Regions from separate parts of the Yoonia sp. GPGPB17 genome, predicted to be linked through region 1. Evidence: riboswitches for the same ligand, from Rfam matches in the RefSeq annotation. Region 1 holds a riboswitch; each other region holds the start of a gene.
The links. Region 1 has a riboswitch for thiamine pyrophosphate ahead of thiD (bifunctional hydroxymethylpyrimidine kinase/phosphomethylpyrimidine kinase). Riboswitches for the same ligand answer to the same signal wherever they lie in the genome.

Region 1 (6,001 bases):
ATTTGAACGTCCGATCTACGCAGGTAACGCGATCCAAACCGTCAAGTCTTCCGACGACAAGAAGGTTATGACGATCCGGACTGCCGGTTTTGACGCTGCCGCAATGGGTGGTTCTGCTGCCGTTGAAAGCATCGGTGCCGCCGGAAACCCCGGCCTGTCTGAGTGGGTCGAAGACAAGGTCGCGGCTTCTGACCGCCCTGAACTGACATCTGCGGGTGTCGTCGTATCTGGTGGTCGCGGTGTTGGGTCTGAAGAGGACTTTGCCCTGATCGAAACGCTGGCTGACAAACTGAACGCCGCGGTCGGCGCATCCCGCGCTGCAGTTGATAGTGGTTATGCGCCAAACGACTGGCAGGTCGGCCAGACGGGTAAGGTCGTGGCACCTGATCTTTATGTTGCCGTCGGTATCTCCGGTGCGATCCAGCACTTGGCCGGTATGAAAGACAGCAAGATCATCGTAGCCATCAACAAGGACGAAGAAGCGCCGATCTTCCAGGTTGCGGATTTCGGTCTGGTTGCCGACCTGTTTGACGCGGTACCAGAGTTGACAAACAAACTCTGAACCTAGCCGAAGTTGTATTGATAGGGCCTGCGCATGCCGCGCGGGCCTTTTTATATGGCATAAAGCTGATCGCGTATCTTGGGGACCAACGCAGCACTTGCTTCGACATGGCAATCGACACCCAGCATTTCGGATGCCGCTTTGGCCTGTGAAGGTGGGAAAAACATGCCGCGAGACCCTTGCGAAATAGCCCGTTCTGTCGGGTTTGCGACAACGACATCTTTAACCATGGGTCGCAGTTCATCGATCATTGACGCCGTGATGAACAAGGGATCGACTTGTAACTGGCCGGGCCGTTCTGACCAATGTTCGTCCGCCATCAGGTCTTCTGAAAACCACAGCAAAATCACACGATCACCAATCTGCTTCAGCATATTCCGCATCCGCGCCAGCCATGCCTCTCTCAATTCTACGACCACCGTGTCAAACCGTTCAATCGACTTGGTGTGCAATGCGCCCAGCATGTGCCGGGTAAAGGAATACTCAGAAAAATCGACGTCTTGATAAATGGCCTGCAAGACCGTCGAGGCCCGCAAGAAGCGATCATTGCGCCGGGGATGGACAGAGTAGAAACGATTGGACAGATAATTGGCCCCCATCACCTGTACGACGGTCAAATCAGCCTCTGAACAGATGCCCATGATTGTTGGGTCATTCACAAAGGCATCAATCCCGCCATTCACACAGCCAAAATTGACGCAGGTCTGGCGCATGGCCTTTTCAACCAATTGCGGGAAAGGTTTTTCAATGAACTTACCGTAGGTTTCTGTCCCGCCGACAAACGCAATGTACGGCAGATCAAGGCGCTTGCGCGGCCCGCGAAACAACATTCGAGAGGCCCCGTAACGGCACGGCGAATAAGACAGATCGCTGTTCTCTATTTTCTCGTGCTTCATGGTGTCCAGCCCTTCTCTTCATCACCCAACAGGCAGATTCGTAGAAATCCTTTGCGAATTTGCTAATAAGGGCATTTGATGAAATTTTTACTTATTGTGTCGCCTTGAAGCCGCCCCCTGCCGGGGCCTATGGTGCAGCGAACCCGCAGAGGATTGATCATGACAATTGAACAGGTAGGTATTGTTGGCGCAGGGCAAATGGGCAACGGCATCGCGCATGTCTTTGCGTTGGCCGGTTACGAGGTTCTGCTGACCGATATCAGTCAAGAGGCCATGAGCGCCGCCGTCGCATTGATTGATCGCAATCTTGACAGGCAGGTCAGCAGAGAGCTGATCACTGCTGTTCAAAAAGCCGAAGCGATGAAACGGATCGGCACGACGCAAACTCTGACGGATTTGGGCCAAACCGACTTGATCATCGAGGCCGCAACCGAGCGTGAGACCATCAAGACCGCTATTTTCGAAGATCTGGTCCCGCATCTAAAGCCCGACACCATTCTGACGTCGAACACGTCGTCAATTTCGATCACACGCCTGGCGTCCCGTACTGATCGTCCTGAAAAATTCATGGGGTTCCACTTTATGAACCCGGTGCCGATCATGCAGTTGGTCGAACTGATCCGCGGCATTGCAACAGATGAGCCCACGTTTAAAGCTTGCCATGCAGTTGTGGAACGTCTTGGCAAAACCTCTGCCACTGCTGAGGATTTCCCGGCCTTTATCGTCAACCGCATCCTGATGCCAATGATCAACGAAGCAATATATACGCTTTATGAAGGTGTCGGCTCGGTCCAATCCATTGATACGTCACTCAAACTTGGCGCCAACCACCCCATGGGGCCGCTGGAACTGGCTGATTTCATCGGGCTGGACACCTGCCTTGCGATCATGAACGTGCTGCACGACGGGCTGGCTGATACGAAGTATCGCCCCTGCCCGCTGCTGACGAAGTATGTCGAAGCCGGATGGTTGGGGCGCAAGTCAAAGCGCGGATTCTACGACTATCGTGGGGATGCGCCGGTGCCAACGCGGTAAAATGCAAAGGGCGGCTTTCAGCCCAACCCGGTCAAGATTTTATCTTGCCGCCAACACAAGCGGCACGAAAATTCACGCACATTCTGAATGTCTTCATACGGTCTTTTTGTTTTAGAAGAGAACATAGATTTTCGATCGACACCAAAAGACAGCCCGAGACGGCAATGTCCGATAGCTGGAATATCGGCCCGAAGTCACCATGGCCCAGGCATTTGACTTACTCGCACTGAATTGCTAATCGGGACGGGAACCGTTGGGGTGCCTCACCAGAGGCTGAGAGGCGCGTATGCGCTAACCCATCGAACCTGATCCGGGCAATTCCGGCGTAGGGAACGGTCTTTGCGCAAGCAGGCAGTTTTGTACGCGATGCCCATTGATATGGAGCGTTGCCATGGCGCATATCGCGTTGACGATAGCAGGATCAGACAGCGGCGGCGGCGCTGGCATTCAGGCAGATCTTAAGGCGATGTCAGCACTCGGGGTTTACGGGGCCTCGGTCATCACCGCTGTTACAGCGCAGAACACAAAAGCTGTCACCGCCGTCCACGGCGTCCCGCAGGATATGATCACTGCGCAGATTGACGCGGTGCTGGATGATCTGAACGTCAAAGCCGTCAAGATTGGTATGCTGACCACGCCAGACACCATCCACTGCGTTGTAGCGGGGCTTGACGGTTATCCCGGCCCATTGGTGCTTGACCCTGTGATGATTGCAAAATCAGGCGATTTGCTCTTGGCGGCCGAGGCTGTCGCAACACTTAGGGACGTCTTATTGCCGCGCGCGCGTGTGCTGACGCCGAACCTGCCCGAAGCGGCTTGCCTGCTGGACTCACCTGTTGCGGTTGGACGCACCGAGATGATCGCGCAAGGCCGGGCGCTCTGTGATCTGGGGGCGCAGGCCGTCCTGATGAAGGGCGGACATGCGGATGGCGAAATCTGCCATGACATTCTGGTGTCTGGGGATCAGGTGCTTGCCGAGCTTTGTGCACCGCGCTGCAAGACAGCTAACACGCACGGGACGGGATGCACCTTATCCTCCTCAATCGCGGCGGGGTTGGCCAAGGGTCTTCCTCTGGAACTTGCGGTGCGAGAGGCCCATAGTTACCTGCAAGCGGCGATTGCTGATGCAGATGCGTTGAACATCGGTTCCGGTCATGGCCCCGTGCATCACTTCCATCAGTTCTGGCCCGCTTCAGGCAAAGCATGAGCCTCTGGTCGATCATAGGGGCCGGTGTTGCGGGGCTCGCCATCGCGACCGAATTGGTCTCGCGCGGGGCGCGGGTTCAGGTTTTTGATACGGCGGGCCCTCCAGGCCCTCACGCCTGTTCCTGGTGGGCGGGCGGGATGTTGGCGCCTTGGTGCGAATTTGAAAACGCCGAAGAGCCGGTGTTGCGTCTCGGCCAGATGGCCATTGAGTGGTGGGCGGACAAGACCGATGTCCAAAGGCTTGGCACCTTGGTGGTCGCCGCGCGCCGTGATCTGCCGGATTTGCGCCGCTTTGCGCGCCGCACCGAAGGTTTTGTGGAGGTCGATGGCGATATTGCAGAACTTGAACCTGATTTGTCCGGCTTCACAAAGGGGCTGTTCTTTCAGGCGGAAGCCCATCTTGACCCACGCAAAGCCTTGCAGGCTCTTTATACTTCTTTGGAGGAAAAAGGCGTGGTGTTTCACAACAAATATGCGCCCGATGGTCTAAAAAAATTATTGATTGCAGAGGTTTACAAGCACGAAGCGCTCTGTCCGATTTGCGCGGCGTCAAGGGAGAGATGCTGGTGATCCGGTGCCGCGATGTAAACCTGACCCGCCCAGTGCGGTTGCTGCATCCAAGGATACCACTTTACATCGTGCCGCGCGGGGATGGAATCTACATGCTGGGCGCAACGATGATCGAAAGCGAGGACCGCAGCCGTATAACCGCACGCTCGATGCTGGAATTGCTCAGCGCCGCCTATGCGCTGAATCCTGCTTTCGGAGAGGCGGAGGTGCTGGAAATCGGCGTCGATCTGCGCCCCGCCTTCCCGGACAACCTGCCGCGCATTCGCAGGCGTGGTGACACGATCTATGCCAACGGACTCTATCGCCACGGTTATCTGCTTGCGCCTGCTTTGGCACATGGTGTGGCAGATCTGGCGCTGAACAACACGCATTCGGAGATGGTCGATGAAGATTACGCTTAACGGAACAGGGTGCGAGGTCGCAGCGGAGACTCTTCCGGACCTTCTTGCAGAATGCGGCTTTTCCGGTCGCGTTGCTACGGCCGTCAACGAAGAGTTCGTGCCCGCAAGCCTTCGCGCGGGTGTTGAACTGAGCGACGGGGACCGCGTCGAAGTCGTCGCGCCAATGCAGGGGGGATGAGGGTGAAAGAGTTTTACGGCACTAAGCTGCCCAACCCTCTTATGTTGGGGACAGCACAATACCCAAGCCCTGCGATCCTCGCACAGGCGTTTCACGAAAGCGCAGCGGGGGTGGCCACGGTGTCCTTGCGCCGGGAAGGCGCAGGTGGCCACGGGCAGGTGTTTTGGCAGATGATCCAGGACCTTGGTGTGCATGTGCTGCCCAACACCGCTGGCTGCCACACGGTAAAGGAAGCGGTTACCACGGCCCATATGGCGCGCGAGGTGTTCGCTACCACCTGGATCAAGCTGGAACTGATCGGCCACACCGACAGCTTGCAACCGGATGTGTTCCAATTGGTCGAGGCTGCCCGCATTTTGTCGGATGAGGGTTTTCAGGTGTTTCCCTACACGACCGAGGATTTGATCGTTGCTGAACGTTTGCAAAGCGCAGGTTGCGAGGTGTTGATGCCATGGGGCGCGCCGATTGGCTCGGGTCGCGGGCTGAGCAACGCATATGCTTTAAGGGCCATGCGGGCAGAGTTTCCGGATGTGCCTCTGGTCGTTGACGCGGGGATCGGGCTGCCAAGCCACGCCGCACATGCGATGGAACTTGGATATGACGCCGTGCTGCTCAATACAGCCGTTGCCCGCGCAGGCGATCCGGTGGCGATGGCCCGCGCGATGATGCGCGCGGTTGAGGCGGGGCAATTGGCCTATGGGGCTGAGCCGATTGAGGCGCGCGATATGGCCGAAGCCTCCACCCCCGTGATCGGCAAGGCTTTCCTGTCATGACACTGGACCGTTTTTACCCGATCTTTGATCGATCCGACTGGCTGCGGCGGATGCTGCCCTTGGGCGTGAAACTGGTACAACTGCGCATCAAAGATCAGGCGGATGAGGACGTGCAGCGCGAAATCGCGGTCTCGCGCGACCTCTGCCAGCAATACGGTGCAGTGCTGGTCGTGAACGACCATTGGCAAGCGGCGCTCGATCTGGGCTGTGAGTGGGTTCATCTGGGTCAGGAAGACCTGGACGAAGCCGATTTGCCCGCCATCCGGAAGGCGGGGCTGAAGCTGGGCGTGTCTACCCATGACACTGACGAATTGGAACGGGTGCTTGGCATGGCACCTGACTATGTGGCGCTTGGTCCTGTTTACCCAACGATTCTCAAG
Region 2 (6,001 bases), on a different contig from region 1:
AAGCTGTAGTCAGCCAAGGCGTTGTGAATGAAGGTCGTAATCGGGCCAACCGCCTTCTCTGCATGCTTGACCATCTGCTTTACTGCGTCGGCATCTTGTACGTCGGCCTGCAAAGCAACAGTACGATCCCCCAAGTCAGTCGCAAGTTCTTCTGCAGCCGCTTTGCTGTTGCGATAGTTGATCACCACCCGCGCACCTTCTCGGGCGAATGCCCGCGCGATTGCGGCACCCAATCCCCGGCCCGCGCCTGTCACCAAGACGGTCTGTTCCTTTAGGGCCTTACTCATGTTTTTTCCTTCCAAAGACTGTAGAAATGATGGACCGGCCCGTTACCTCGTCCGACTGTCAGGAGATCAGCCGCAGCAATCGCGCCTGAGATGTACTGCTTCGCTGCGGCAACGGCCGCACTTGGCACCAGACCTTTGGCGAGCTGCGCTGCAATCGCTGACGACAGGCTACAGCCTGTGCCATGCGTATTCCTGGTTTGCATGCGCGCAGCTTCGAACCAGTGGAGATGTATGCCATCCCACAGAACGTCGGGGCTTTGGTCCCCGTTCAGGTGGCCGCCTTTCACCAGCGTGACATTTGGACCCAAATCCGACAGATCGCGTGCATGGGCGGCCATTGCGTCGCGGGTAGCAGCTTCGCGTCGGTTCAGCAGACGCGCGGCTTCTGGCAGGTTTGGGGTCAAGACCGTGGCCAGGGGCAACAGTGACACGCGCAATGCCTCCATCGCATCGTCTTGCAACAGCGGCGCGCCACCTTTAGCGACCATCACCGGATCAAGCACGATTGGGATGTCTTGATGATTAGACAAGGCCTGCGCAACCGCTACTGCGATCTCTGAGGTTGCGATCATGCCGACCTTAACGGCATCTATGCGGACGTCGGCAAAAACGGCGGCGATCTGTGCCTTGACGAACGACGGTGCGATCAATTCGACGCCGCTGACGCCTTGGGTATTCTGCGCGGTCAAAGCCGTTATGGCCGCCAATCCATACACCCCGTTGGCTGCAAAGGCCTTCAAGTCAGCCTGGACACCAGCACCCCCGGAAGGGTCGGAACCAGCAATGGTCAGAACGTTTCTGATCATATCGAAAGTCCAGCTGTTGTATTCAAAGCATGGCTGAGGTTGTGCGCTGCGCGTTCCGGATCGGGTTGACCACAAATCGCGGAAACCACGGCGACCCCGTTGCATCCGGCCCGCAGGACATCGGCCACATGCTCGCGCTTCAATCCGCCAATGGCCACTGTTGGCAACCGCGCCAACCGCGCCATTTCGGCCAGACTAGACAGGCCAATCGTTGGCTTGTGATCCGCCTTGGTCGTAGTCTGAAAAACGGTGCCAAGGCCGAGGTAGTCAGCAAGGTCAGGGTCTGCTGACACGACCTGTTCTGGCGTCTCGCAAGACAGGCCGATGATCTTGTCCGGTCCCAAACGCTTCCGCGCGAATGCGGGAATGACGTCATCTTGGCCGATATGCACACCATCCACGTCTGCTGCGACCGCTGCCTCAAGATCATCGTTGATGACAAGTGGAATGCCTTTGCCTGCCAATACGCGTTTCAGCGCGCGCGCGGCTTCGACGCGGCTTTGGGTCGAGGCCTCCTTGTCGCGCAGCTGCACAAAGCTGACGCCGCCGCGAACCGCAGCTGCGACCGTCTCGATCAACGCAGGTCCGGGGCAAAGGTTCGGGTCCGTCACCAGATACAACCGAAGGCTGCGTGGAATCAGTTCCATGACACACGCGTCTCCAGAAGATCACCGGTTTGTAGCGCGTGAAGCGTATCCAAGAAGGCGACCGAAAAGCTGCCGGGCCCCGATGTTTCAGCACCTGCCCGCTCCCCCGCTTCAGCAAAGTGCACGAACGCTGCAATTGTCGCCTCGAACCTGGGTGCTATGGCAGCATAGGCACCAACCAAAGCTGTTAGCGCACATCCCAAGGCTGTCACGGTTGGCATGATGTCCGAACCACCGGTGATACTTGCGCTTCGTTTGCCGTCGGTGATGAAATCAACCGGGCCTGAGACTGCCACGATGCAGTCATGGCGCACTGCAAGGGCCCGGGCGGAACGCTGTGCGTCGCTCACGCGATCGCCACTGTCGGCGCCTTTGCCAGACCCGGCTCCGCCTGCGAGAGCGATGATTTCCGACGCATTCCCTCGAACAATACTGGGTTTGATCGCAAGAAGATCAAGGGCTGCTTTGGCACGATAGGGCGTTGCGAAATGGGCGACGGGATCCAGCACCCACGGCACTTTGGCCGCATTTGCTGCGACGGCGGCGGCTTTCATGCTTTCCAGCCAAGGGGTGGACAAAGTGCCGATATTGATTGTCAAAGCCCCTGCGATCAGGGCAAAATCCGCAACTTCTTCAGGCGCATGGATCATGGCAGGCGATGCGCCTGCAGCCAGCGTGACATTCGCAGCGATGTTCATGGCGACGTAGTTCGTGATGCAGTGGACAAGCGGCGATTGCGTTCGTAACGCGTCGAGGGCTGCATTGGGTTGCATGCGATCTTTCCTTTTCGCTTGATACGGAAAGACGGTACAGACCGACTAGGTCTGTTTTTGCCTCCCTCCGCCGGCATTATCCGGTTCAGGTTCAAAGGGTGCATCTCAGCCTCTCGGCGCCCCTGACAAGTCAAGGCTATCTTGGAAATGGCAGTGCGGTCAATCCGGGAGACGCATTAGTCTCGTCTATGCGTCATTTTAAATCAGACCCGTTTTGCGATCGTCGCTGCAATGGCCTGCCCACTAACCCAGGCATCTTCGGCTTTCGCACCAAGACACCAGTCGCCACCAGCGAATAGCGTCTCCTCCTCGTCGGCTAGATAGGTACGCCCGAGCGGTCGGGACACAAACGCGTACCGCCAACGGTGTCCTGACAAATAGGCCGGAGTGATCACAGCACTGATACCAAGTGCCGTGCACAGAAGCGGCAGCATAAGTTTGGCAAAAGCGTCCCGATCCAATTCCAGATGCCGCATACTCCAATCGCGGCTGGCATGCGCGACAATGCACGTCGCATCCGGCCGACCCGGCTTTGCACTGTCACACACAATCCACTTTAGGTCCGCTTCCGGAGCGCGGCGCGACACAAAGGGCAGTTCAACATCACCGGGCAGTCCGACCATCAGCGTCAGACACGGTGTCATTTCGACCGTTTTCAGGGAGGCGTTGAAGGGATGCGCGTCGGGCAAGAGCGCGCCGATCTGAGGCGCAAGCGCGGTGATGACCACCCGATCGAACGTCTCATCGCCGCCTTGCCAAATCAATTTCCAGCGACCATTCGATTTCACGATACTCTCTATGCGGGTTTCTTTTCGGATCGTCAGGCCGTTTCCCAGATGCTTTGCCAAGCCGGTCATCCCGGGGACACCGACATACGCCGGTTTTTCACGATCTTGCGGCCAGCGTGCCACGACACCAGCGGCTTCGGCTTGCTTCAACATCGCGGAAAAGCCATCGCTTTGCGGTGTAACGTACTGGGCACCGTGATCAAATTGGAAACCGCCCTCCGCGCGGCGCGTTGCCATCCTGCCGCCCAGTCCCCGACCCTTGTCAAAAACCACCACATCTACGCCGCGCTGCATCAATTCCCGCGCGCAGGTCAGACCAGCCATACCTGCGCCGATGACAGCCGTTTTGGCGGTCGGCCCTACCAATGCTCGGTCCCCGGTGTGCCCTTGATACGCCCTTGTAGGTTCCCCGTCACCCACCCGCCGTAAAAGTCGCCGGGCTGCGGAATGACGCGCTCTGCACCAACAAAGCATGCATCCATCGCGCCAGCGTAGAAAGACACATGTCCGGCCAAAGCGCTGAAGGATGCGGATGGGGACGGATAGCTCCACGCTGCGCGGTGCGCCGTCTTGTCGCCTGCCCGCACATTGAAATAGGCTGCCTGCCCCTTCCACTCATAAAAGGTGGTGCGGCGCGTCGCGATCAACGCGGCCTCCACGTCTTCAGGCGCAATGTAGTAGGTTGGCGCATGATGGGTTTCAAGGACCCGCAAAGCACGGGTCGTTTCAGCGACAGTTTCACCATTCAACACGACGCGCAGGCGGTGCGGCACCGGTTCCAGGGCTGGCGGTCGTGGATAAACCTGAACGTTTTCTGCGATAAGGTCTGACATTGATTTGGACATGGTCCCTGAGTAAAATACTTCCATCGCGATACTGTCCGGCAGAGGCAACAGCAAACGCCAGCTTTCAACGGGTCAGCACGACATCCGCGCCGATGTCGAGGCCATCCTCCACGGCATCAACAAGGTAGCATGCGACACTGCGCCGTGAGACCAATCCGTTTCGCCAACTTGATGGATCGCGCAGCACCTCAAGCCCGCGTGATTTCGCACTATTGGTCAGAATAACTGGCCGAACAATCGTCCAATCGATTTCACTTTCCATAATCATCGCCTCTTGCCGGTCCTTGTCGGCATAGGGCCTGCCCAGGATGGCCCGATGACCAAGACGTTCAATCGAACTCATTGCACTTCGAGAACGTCCCGCACCAAATCCAGTTACCGCCACCAATCGCTTGGTGTCACTGTCTTTCATCGCCTCAATCAGCACACGCGTACTATCGGAAAAGAGCGCCTCTTCCTCCCAGAGCATCGCAAGCCGTTCCTTGATACCCAGCGTGTAGATCACCGCGCGGGCACCGGCGAGCGCTGCCGTCACATCGTCTGCTGATCGCGCGTCCCCAGCAAACGGCTCAATCAAATCGGTTTTCTCAAGATTGTCAGCGCTGCGCGCAAAGGCGCGCACGGGCAGTCCGCGACCGACAGCTTCCGTAACGGCCAGCGCGCCGATGCCAGAGGTCGCGCCCATTATGAGTATCAGTGCGCTCAATTCAGCATGTCTTCGTAAAGACTATGATAGGCGCGATGTGTGGCCCGGTCGCCCTGTCGGACATTCACGCGACGAAGGACTTCTTTCAAGGAGTCCCACGGGCGGTCCAGGCTTGGCGTGGCCGGGCTCAGTTGGCTTTTGACGTCCGCATGCGTTGCGTTCCCAAGACTATTAGCATTGCTCATGTCTATACTCCTTCTAAGTCGGTATGGGCTGTTTTGGCGGTTGTGGCGTCAGACGTCCACATTCATACGCTACTCGAAATAGCCTGCTGCTGCGAAAAGGCGTGCGTGATTTTCAGCCTTTGGCCATACCCCAACAACAAAAGGAGCAGGGCTATGCCAATGATCGGCATATGTCCGATAAATTCGACAAGCGCGGCTTCGTTGTTGCCTTGGACGATGAAAACGATGTTCGATATCGCCATTATGACGGACAAGGCCAAAACCGCGAGGCGGACTGTCGTGCCAAGGATTAGTACGATCCCGATGACGGCTTCGACCATGCCCGCGGACAGGACAAACAGGCGATCGTCGAAGACGTTGAAGCCGAGGGCTTGCATGAAGTTCCATTGATACTGCGCAACAAAAACCTGCCCCAATGCCGAGGGAGCCAGTTTTTCTCCCACGGCCAGAGCCACAAGTGAAATTCCCGTCCAAATCCGCAACGCATCTACTGAATACGGTTTCAGCCAATCCCGGCGTGCCTCATCCTCGATCGAGTTTAGCAGCAAGAAGAACGCGATCCCGATAATGATCGCATATTCAAGTGCGGGAAACAGACCGAATTTCATTGCGACAGCCGGCGTGCAGAACCAACATCATGACAGCCGCAGTCTTGATCCACCGATTGGCGATCAGCATGATACCAATGGCGGCCTGCATCACGACAAGAGCAAGGCCGAATGTCCCGTCCGCAACCTTGTGTGGCGCGACCAGAGACCCTTCATAGGCGGTCAAAAGAAAGCTCATCCCCGTGAAGACGCGCAAAATCTCCATGAAATCGTGACGAAGCTTGCTCTCTGCAACGCGAAGCGTAGGCAATTTCCCGTCAATCCAGACGGAGAAGAGAACCATCATCGACGCGAGGCATATCCACACCAGGAAAATGGGGTCGGTTAAACTGACATTGACAAGAGGTTCTGCGTCA
Region 3 (6,001 bases), 690 kb from region 1:
GACATCGGCCAAAGCTGCGGCAACTACAGCTTCGTCTTGTGCGTTCAAACGCAAATCCGGGCGCAGCCCCAGCCCGACATTCTGCGCAGCCGTTAAATGCGGAAAAAGGTTGTTGTCCTGAAACAGCATACTGACAGGGCGCGCACCCGGCGCGGCGCCTGACAAATCGACGCCATCCCACAGCAACCGCCCTGATGCAGGCAACAGAAACCCGGCAATCGCCGCCAGCAATGTCGATTTTCCTGCCCCGGATGGCCCGATCAGCGCAACAGCCTTGCCCATCTCGAAGGCTACATCGGATCGCAGCGAGAACGACCCTTGGCGCAGCACCAGATTTTCACATGTCAGCATCCGCCCGCCCCCAACGATCACATATCCAAAAGAGCGTGAAGCTCAATGCCACCAGCAACAGCGCTGCTCCCGCCGCAGATTCCATGCGGTAAGCCCCCATCAACCGGTACATCGCCAGTGGCAGCGTTTCCTCGGACTGCCCCGCAAACAGGGCGATCACCCCAAGGTCCCCCATCGACAAGGCCGCCGCCAACCCGGAAGCAAACCCCAGCGGGCGTCGCACCCGGGGCAGAACCACCAAACGTACCCATGATCCTTTGGCCATATCCAGCGATAGCGCCAAGCGACCATAGTCTTTTTTGACTTGCGCGGCTGCCGGTGCAAGCGCGCGCAGCGCAAATGGCAAAGCTAGGGTCGCGTTCACCAGCATCGTGACCAGCAATGCAACATCAGCCGGGCGAATGAAGGGAAACACCAGCAAGAATGCGCCCGTTCCGACGACCAAACCAGACGCCGCCAGAGGCATGACCCCAACAACGGAAACCATCATGCCACCCCGTAGGGCGAGCGCGAGCGCCATCAGCACACAAAGCGCCGCCGATCCAAGCGCGACAACCACTGATCGTAGCGCGGCTACCCAGATTGTGGCTGGCATATTGAAGAACTCCGGCAATCCACGCAGAACGATCATGGTCAGTGGCAACAAAAGAAAGACCGCCGCCAAGATAATCACACCATAATCGACGCCCGGCCGCGCCAAATCCCACCGCTGTATGACACGGTCCAGCCCGGTCCCTATCGGATCATTGCCAGTGACCCGCCATGCCAAAACAGCGCCCAACACGCAGAGCACAAACTGAATGCACGCAAGCAAAGCCGCACGACCCAGATCAAAGTCAAAACGCACAGCCTGATAGATAGCCAACTCGACCGTTGTCGCACGCGGGCCACCGCCCATCGTCAGCGCCACGGCGAAGCTCGTCAGGCACAGCAGGAAGACGACAAGGAAGGTGCTGGGCACCACTGCGCGCAGCATCGGCACTTCCAGCAACCGCCACACCGGCACATTCAGCGAAGCGGCCAAGCGAAACCGTTCAGCCGGGATCGCCAGCCAGCCTTGCAAAATAAAACGCACGGCCAGCGGCATGTTGAAAAACACATGCGCCAGCACGACGCCATGCAGGCCGTAGATCGAAATGGGCGAGATACCCAACCATGCCAACCCGTCATTCAGCAGCCCAGCGCGACCAAAGATAGCAAGAAGGCCCAAAACGGCCACAATGACGGGCAACAGAAACGGTGCACCCAATAGCGTGATCAAGAGCTGGCGGCCCCAAAACCTGCGCCGCGCAAGGGCACGAGCAACTGGAATTGCCAACAATACACTGAAGAAAGCAGAAAGCAGCGCCTGCACAACCGTAAACCGGATTGCGGCCCAATCTGCGGGGGCCAGCCCGCCCCCCATTCGGCACGCCAGGCAACAGCACCCAGCGTACCAAGAGTTAACACAAGCACCAACGCCGCCGCAGCGGCGTCAGGCCATCGTGCAGTTACCGGGACAGCGCTGTGCGCCATTCATCCAGCGCCGCATCACGCTTTGCAGCCGCGTCCTCGGGCGACAACAGCAAAGATGTGCCGGGTGTGACCAATGTCTCAAACCCCTCTGGCAAGCCGCTTGCGGGCGTCACCGCCGGATACATCCAGTTTGTTGTCGGGATCACGCTTTGGAACCCATCGGACACCATGAACGCAAGGAACTGATCTGCAAGCTCCGGCTGGTCCGTGCCCGCAACTTTGCCCGCAACTTCGACCTGCATGTAGTGGCCTTCATCAAAAGCCCATGCAACCTTGCTGTCGTCTTCTTCAGCAATCAGGTGGTAGGCGGGCGATGTGGTGTAGGACAAGACTGCGTCCGCCTCGCCTTCAAGGAACATGCCGTAGGCCTCGGACCAGCCCGAGGTCACAGTGACGATATTGTCAGCCAGATCAGCCCAAAGCGCAGGGGCTTCGTCGCCGTAGGCCGTCTTGACCCACATCAGAAGACCCAGACCGGGGGTGGATGAACGCGGGTCCTGGATCACGATCTTGGTGTCACTGTCAGCCAATGCGCGCAATGACGCGGGCGCATCCGCACCTGCATTGCCAACGAAAGCGAAATAGCCCCAATCGAAGGGTAGAAACTCGGCGTCAGTCCATGCAATCGGCAGATCAAGATCAGCATCAACGCCATGCGGCGCAAACAATTCTGTTTCGCGGGCAGCTGCTGTGAGGTTCGTATCCAGACCCAGCACGATGTCTGCATCCGTTTGTGGTCCTTCCAACTGCAGCCGCGCCAGCAGTGCCGCACCGTCACCAGTGCCAACGAATTGTAGATCGCAGGCACATTCCGCCTCGAAGGCCGCTTCAATCGCGGGGCCGGGGCCCCATTCGGTGACAAAACTGTCGTAGGTCATGACTTGCAGCACTGGGGTCTCGGCCATGGCGCCTGTGGCACATAGGGCAAGTCCCGCAACAGCTGGCAGATAGGTGGTTGGTTTCATCGTATCCTCCAAATGCGACGGGCGGATTGGGGGATAGCGGGGTTGCTAAACCTTCCCTCCGCCGGTCTTAACCGGTTCAGGTTCTACGGGTCCGCATGATTGCATCTCAGCCACGCTGGTGGCCCCCCGAGGTAGGTCTTAGCTAAGCCGGTTTGGGCAGCGAGGCAAGGGAAAGCACTTGAGCCTGATTGTCACGCCCGCTAGACCCAAGCGGCAAAGGGGTACTTCTATGTCGATCAACAGCTTCGGTCATTTGTTTCGCTTCACTACCTGGGGTGAAAGCCACGGGCCTGCTTTGGGTGCGACGGTTGACGGCTGCCCACCGGGCGTGCCGCTTGAGGCACCGATGATCCAGCAATGGATGGACAAGCGCCGCCCCGGTCTGAACAAGAACACGACCCAGCGGAATGAACCTGATGCGGTGAAGATCCTGTCGGGTGTGTATGAGGGTAAAACGACGGGTACGCCGATCCAACTGATGATTGAAAATACCGATCAACGGTCGAAAGACTATGGCGATATCATCAACACGTTCCGACCCGGCCATGCAGATATCACCTACCACCAGAAGTACGGTCTGCGCGACCCGCGTGGGGGCGGGCGATCATCTGCACGGGAGACGGCGTCGCGTGTGGCCGCTGGGGGTGTGGCGCGCGAGGCGATCAATGCGATTGCGCCGGGCGTCCAGATCAAAGGCTATATGACCCAGATGGGCACAAAAAAGATCGATCCCGCCAAAATGGATTGGGACCAGATCGATCAGAACGATTTCTTCTGCCCGGATGCCGAGGCGGCAGCCGAATGGAACGACTACCTTGCATGGCTGCGCAAGGACGATCACAACTCTGTCGGCGCGATCATCGAAGTTGTCGCACGCGGCGTGCCCGCAGGCATAGGTGCACCGGTCTATGCCAAGTTAGACACCGATTTGGCTGCTGCGATGATGTCGATCAACGCGGTGAAGGGCGTCGAGATTGGCGAAGGCATGGCCGCCGCCGCGCTGACAGGCCGCGACAATGCGGATGAGATTTTCATGGGAGCTGATGGGCCAGATTACAGCTCGAACCACGCTGGCGGCATCCTTGGCGGGATCAGCACCGGACAGGACATTGTGGTGCGGTTTGCCGTAAAACCAACCTCATCAATCCTGTCGCCGCGCAAATCGATCCGCATGGACGGAACACCCACGGAAGTGATCACCAAGGGGCGTCACGACCCATGCGTCGGCATCCGCGCGGTACCTGTCGGCGAAGCCATGATGGCTTGTGTCATCCTCGATCACCTGCTTCTGGATCGCGGGCAAACGGGCGGCGTGCGCGGTCAGATCGGCTAACTACTGTTTCGACAGTTGCACGGCCAAGATACCTCCCGCGATAATCGCAACGCCAATAACGTCCAGAACGCCAATCACCTCGCCCAGCAAGACCGCCGCAATGGCGACCCCGAAGAACGGGTTGAGAAAGTGAAAGGTTGAGGCCTTCACCGCCCCGATGCGCCCCACAAGCAGGAACCAGACCAAAGTCGCCGCCAGCCCGGGCACCAAAGTGGTATAGACGAACGCGACAACCAACTGCCAGTTCCAAGTAACGTCCCAAACTTCGAGTGTCAGCGCAGGCGCCCAAAGAATTGCGCTGCCCACCAGCATCTGCAAGCCCACAATCATCAGCACATTGCCACCCGATGAGGCGCCCAGAACTGCAAGTGTTGCGATAGTCAAAGACACCACCCCGATCACACAAAGGATCAGCCCATAAACATCAACGCCACCCTGCAAGCGCGCGCCCATGATCAAGACCACGCCGATAAGCCCCGCGATAAGCCCCGCGATCCCCAAGGGCCTCACGCGATTGCCAAAAACGATCCAACCAGCCAGAGCGACCAGAAGGGGCATCGTAGAGGCAATGATTGCCGCCAATGACGCAGGTATCGTCTGCATCGCCACGAAATTTAAACCGAGGTAAAGGGCGTTTTGGCAGACGCCAAAGATCACCACACCCAGCCACTGCTTGCCCGATAGCCGAGCTGACTGTCCCAGCGCCCAAGCTATTGCAACGCCCAGCAACCCGGAAATGAGAAACCGCAACGCCAACGCGCTGAGCGGCGGCGCATACTCCACGATCACCCGCGCCGAGGTAAAGGCCGAGGACCACATCAGCGCGAACGCCAAACCCATTGCGATTGCTTTGATATCCATATCCGCCACCTATCGAAGAAGATCAGGATGGGAAATGCCAATCACGCGCCGCAACGGAAAAGGGCCGCCAATCTGGCGACCCTCTCAACATCTGCATCCTGCCTTTCGGCCGATGGCTTAGCCGTTCACGCTGTCTTTCAGCGCTTTGGCGATTGTCATTTTGACAACCTTGTCTGCGTCTTTCTTGATCTGCTCGCCCGTAGCTGGGTTGCGGACCATACGCTCTGGGCGCTCGCGGCAGTAGATTTTGCCAACGCCAGGAAGTGTCACAGCACCGCCGCCGGATACTTCTTTGGTGATGATGCCAGTCACAGCGTCCAGTGCGGAACCCGCCGCTTTCTTATCCATGCCTGTTTCATCGGCCAAAGCAGCAACAAGCTGCGCTTTTGTCATTGGTTTTGTAGCCATTGTTCTGGTCTCCCTCATTCGCCCCAGCAGTAGGGCCTATTACCCGCACATTTAACGGTATGTTGTGGCAGACCACAACGATTAGTGTAGGTTTACAAGGGAAAAAGCGCCACTTTTTGCGTTTTTTGGCTGATCAGAGGAAAGCCGTCTCCTCAAAACTGCGTAATTTCCGACTGTGGATGCGTTCAAGCGGCATTTCGCGCAGACGTTCCATCGCCCGAATGCCGATCATCAGATGCGCTGCCACCTGTGTTTTATAGAAGTTTGAGGCCATACCAGGCAGTTTCAGCTCTCCATGCAAGGGTTTGTCGCTAACACACAGCAGCGTCCCATAGGGCACCCGAAAACGGAAACCGTTGGCGGCAATTGTCGCACTTTCCATATCCAGCGCAATGGCACGCGATTGCGACAGGCGCTGCACGGGCCCCGCTTGTTCGCGCAGCTCCCAGTTGCGGTTGTCGATAGTCGCAACAGTGCCCGTCCGCATGATCCGCTTCAACTCGTAGCCTTCAAGTTCAGTCACATCAGCCACAGCCGTTTCAAGCGCAATCTGGATTTCCGCCAGCGC

Region 2: linked by a shared signal. The riboswitch ahead of thiM (hydroxyethylthiazole kinase) and the one ahead of thiD (bifunctional hydroxymethylpyrimidine kinase/phosphomethylpyrimidine kinase) in region 1 are both predicted to bind thiamine pyrophosphate.
Region 3: linked by a shared signal. The riboswitch ahead of thiB (thiamine ABC transporter substrate binding subunit) and the one ahead of thiD (bifunctional hydroxymethylpyrimidine kinase/phosphomethylpyrimidine kinase) in region 1 are both predicted to bind thiamine pyrophosphate.

Annotation. Positions count from the first base shown of each region.
Region 1 is NZ_JATACI010000002.1:3,434,702-3,440,702, reverse strand. It holds gene QTO30_RS18195 (electron transfer flavoprotein subunit alpha/FixB family protein) at 1-562, shown strand, start outside; gene QTO30_RS18190 (DUF6473 family protein) at 613-1,458, opposite strand; gene QTO30_RS18185 (3-hydroxybutyryl-CoA dehydrogenase) at 1,618-2,493, shown strand; TPP riboswitch at 2,738-2,842, shown strand; gene thiD (bifunctional hydroxymethylpyrimidine kinase/phosphomethylpyrimidine kinase) at 2,885-3,700, shown strand; partial or broken gene QTO30_RS18175 (FAD-dependent oxidoreductase) at 3,697-4,670, shown strand; gene thiS (sulfur carrier protein ThiS) at 4,654-4,848, shown strand; gene QTO30_RS18165 (thiazole synthase) at 4,851-5,621, shown strand; gene QTO30_RS18160 (thiamine phosphate synthase) at 5,618-6,001, shown strand, end outside.
Region 2 is NZ_JATACI010000003.1:52,939-58,939, forward strand. It holds gene QTO30_RS20590 (3-oxoacyl-ACP reductase) at 1-287, opposite strand, end outside; gene thiD (bifunctional hydroxymethylpyrimidine kinase/phosphomethylpyrimidine kinase) at 284-1,093, opposite strand; gene thiE (thiamine phosphate synthase) at 1,090-1,740, opposite strand; gene thiM (hydroxyethylthiazole kinase) at 1,731-2,513, opposite strand; TPP riboswitch at 2,559-2,647, opposite strand; gene QTO30_RS20610 (NAD(P)/FAD-dependent oxidoreductase) at 2,717-3,667, opposite strand; gene QTO30_RS20615 (DUF427 domain-containing protein) at 3,661-4,134, opposite strand; gene QTO30_RS20620 (NAD(P)-dependent oxidoreductase) at 4,211-4,831, opposite strand; gene QTO30_RS20625 (hypothetical protein) at 4,849-5,037, opposite strand; gene QTO30_RS20630 (hypothetical protein) at 5,100-5,645, opposite strand; gene QTO30_RS20635 (hypothetical protein) at 5,617-6,001, opposite strand, start outside.
Region 3 is NZ_JATACI010000002.1:2,747,968-2,753,968, reverse strand. It holds partial or broken gene QTO30_RS14535 (thiamine ABC transporter ATP-binding protein) at 1-351, opposite strand, end outside; partial or broken gene QTO30_RS14530 (thiamine/thiamine pyrophosphate ABC transporter permease ThiP) at 338-1,866, opposite strand; gene thiB (thiamine ABC transporter substrate binding subunit) at 1,842-2,831, opposite strand; TPP riboswitch at 2,868-2,970, opposite strand; gene aroC (chorismate synthase) at 3,061-4,164, shown strand; gene QTO30_RS14515 (DMT family transporter) at 4,165-5,025, opposite strand; gene QTO30_RS14510 (HU family DNA-binding protein) at 5,143-5,433, opposite strand; gene QTO30_RS14505 (AMP nucleosidase) at 5,567-6,001, opposite strand, start outside.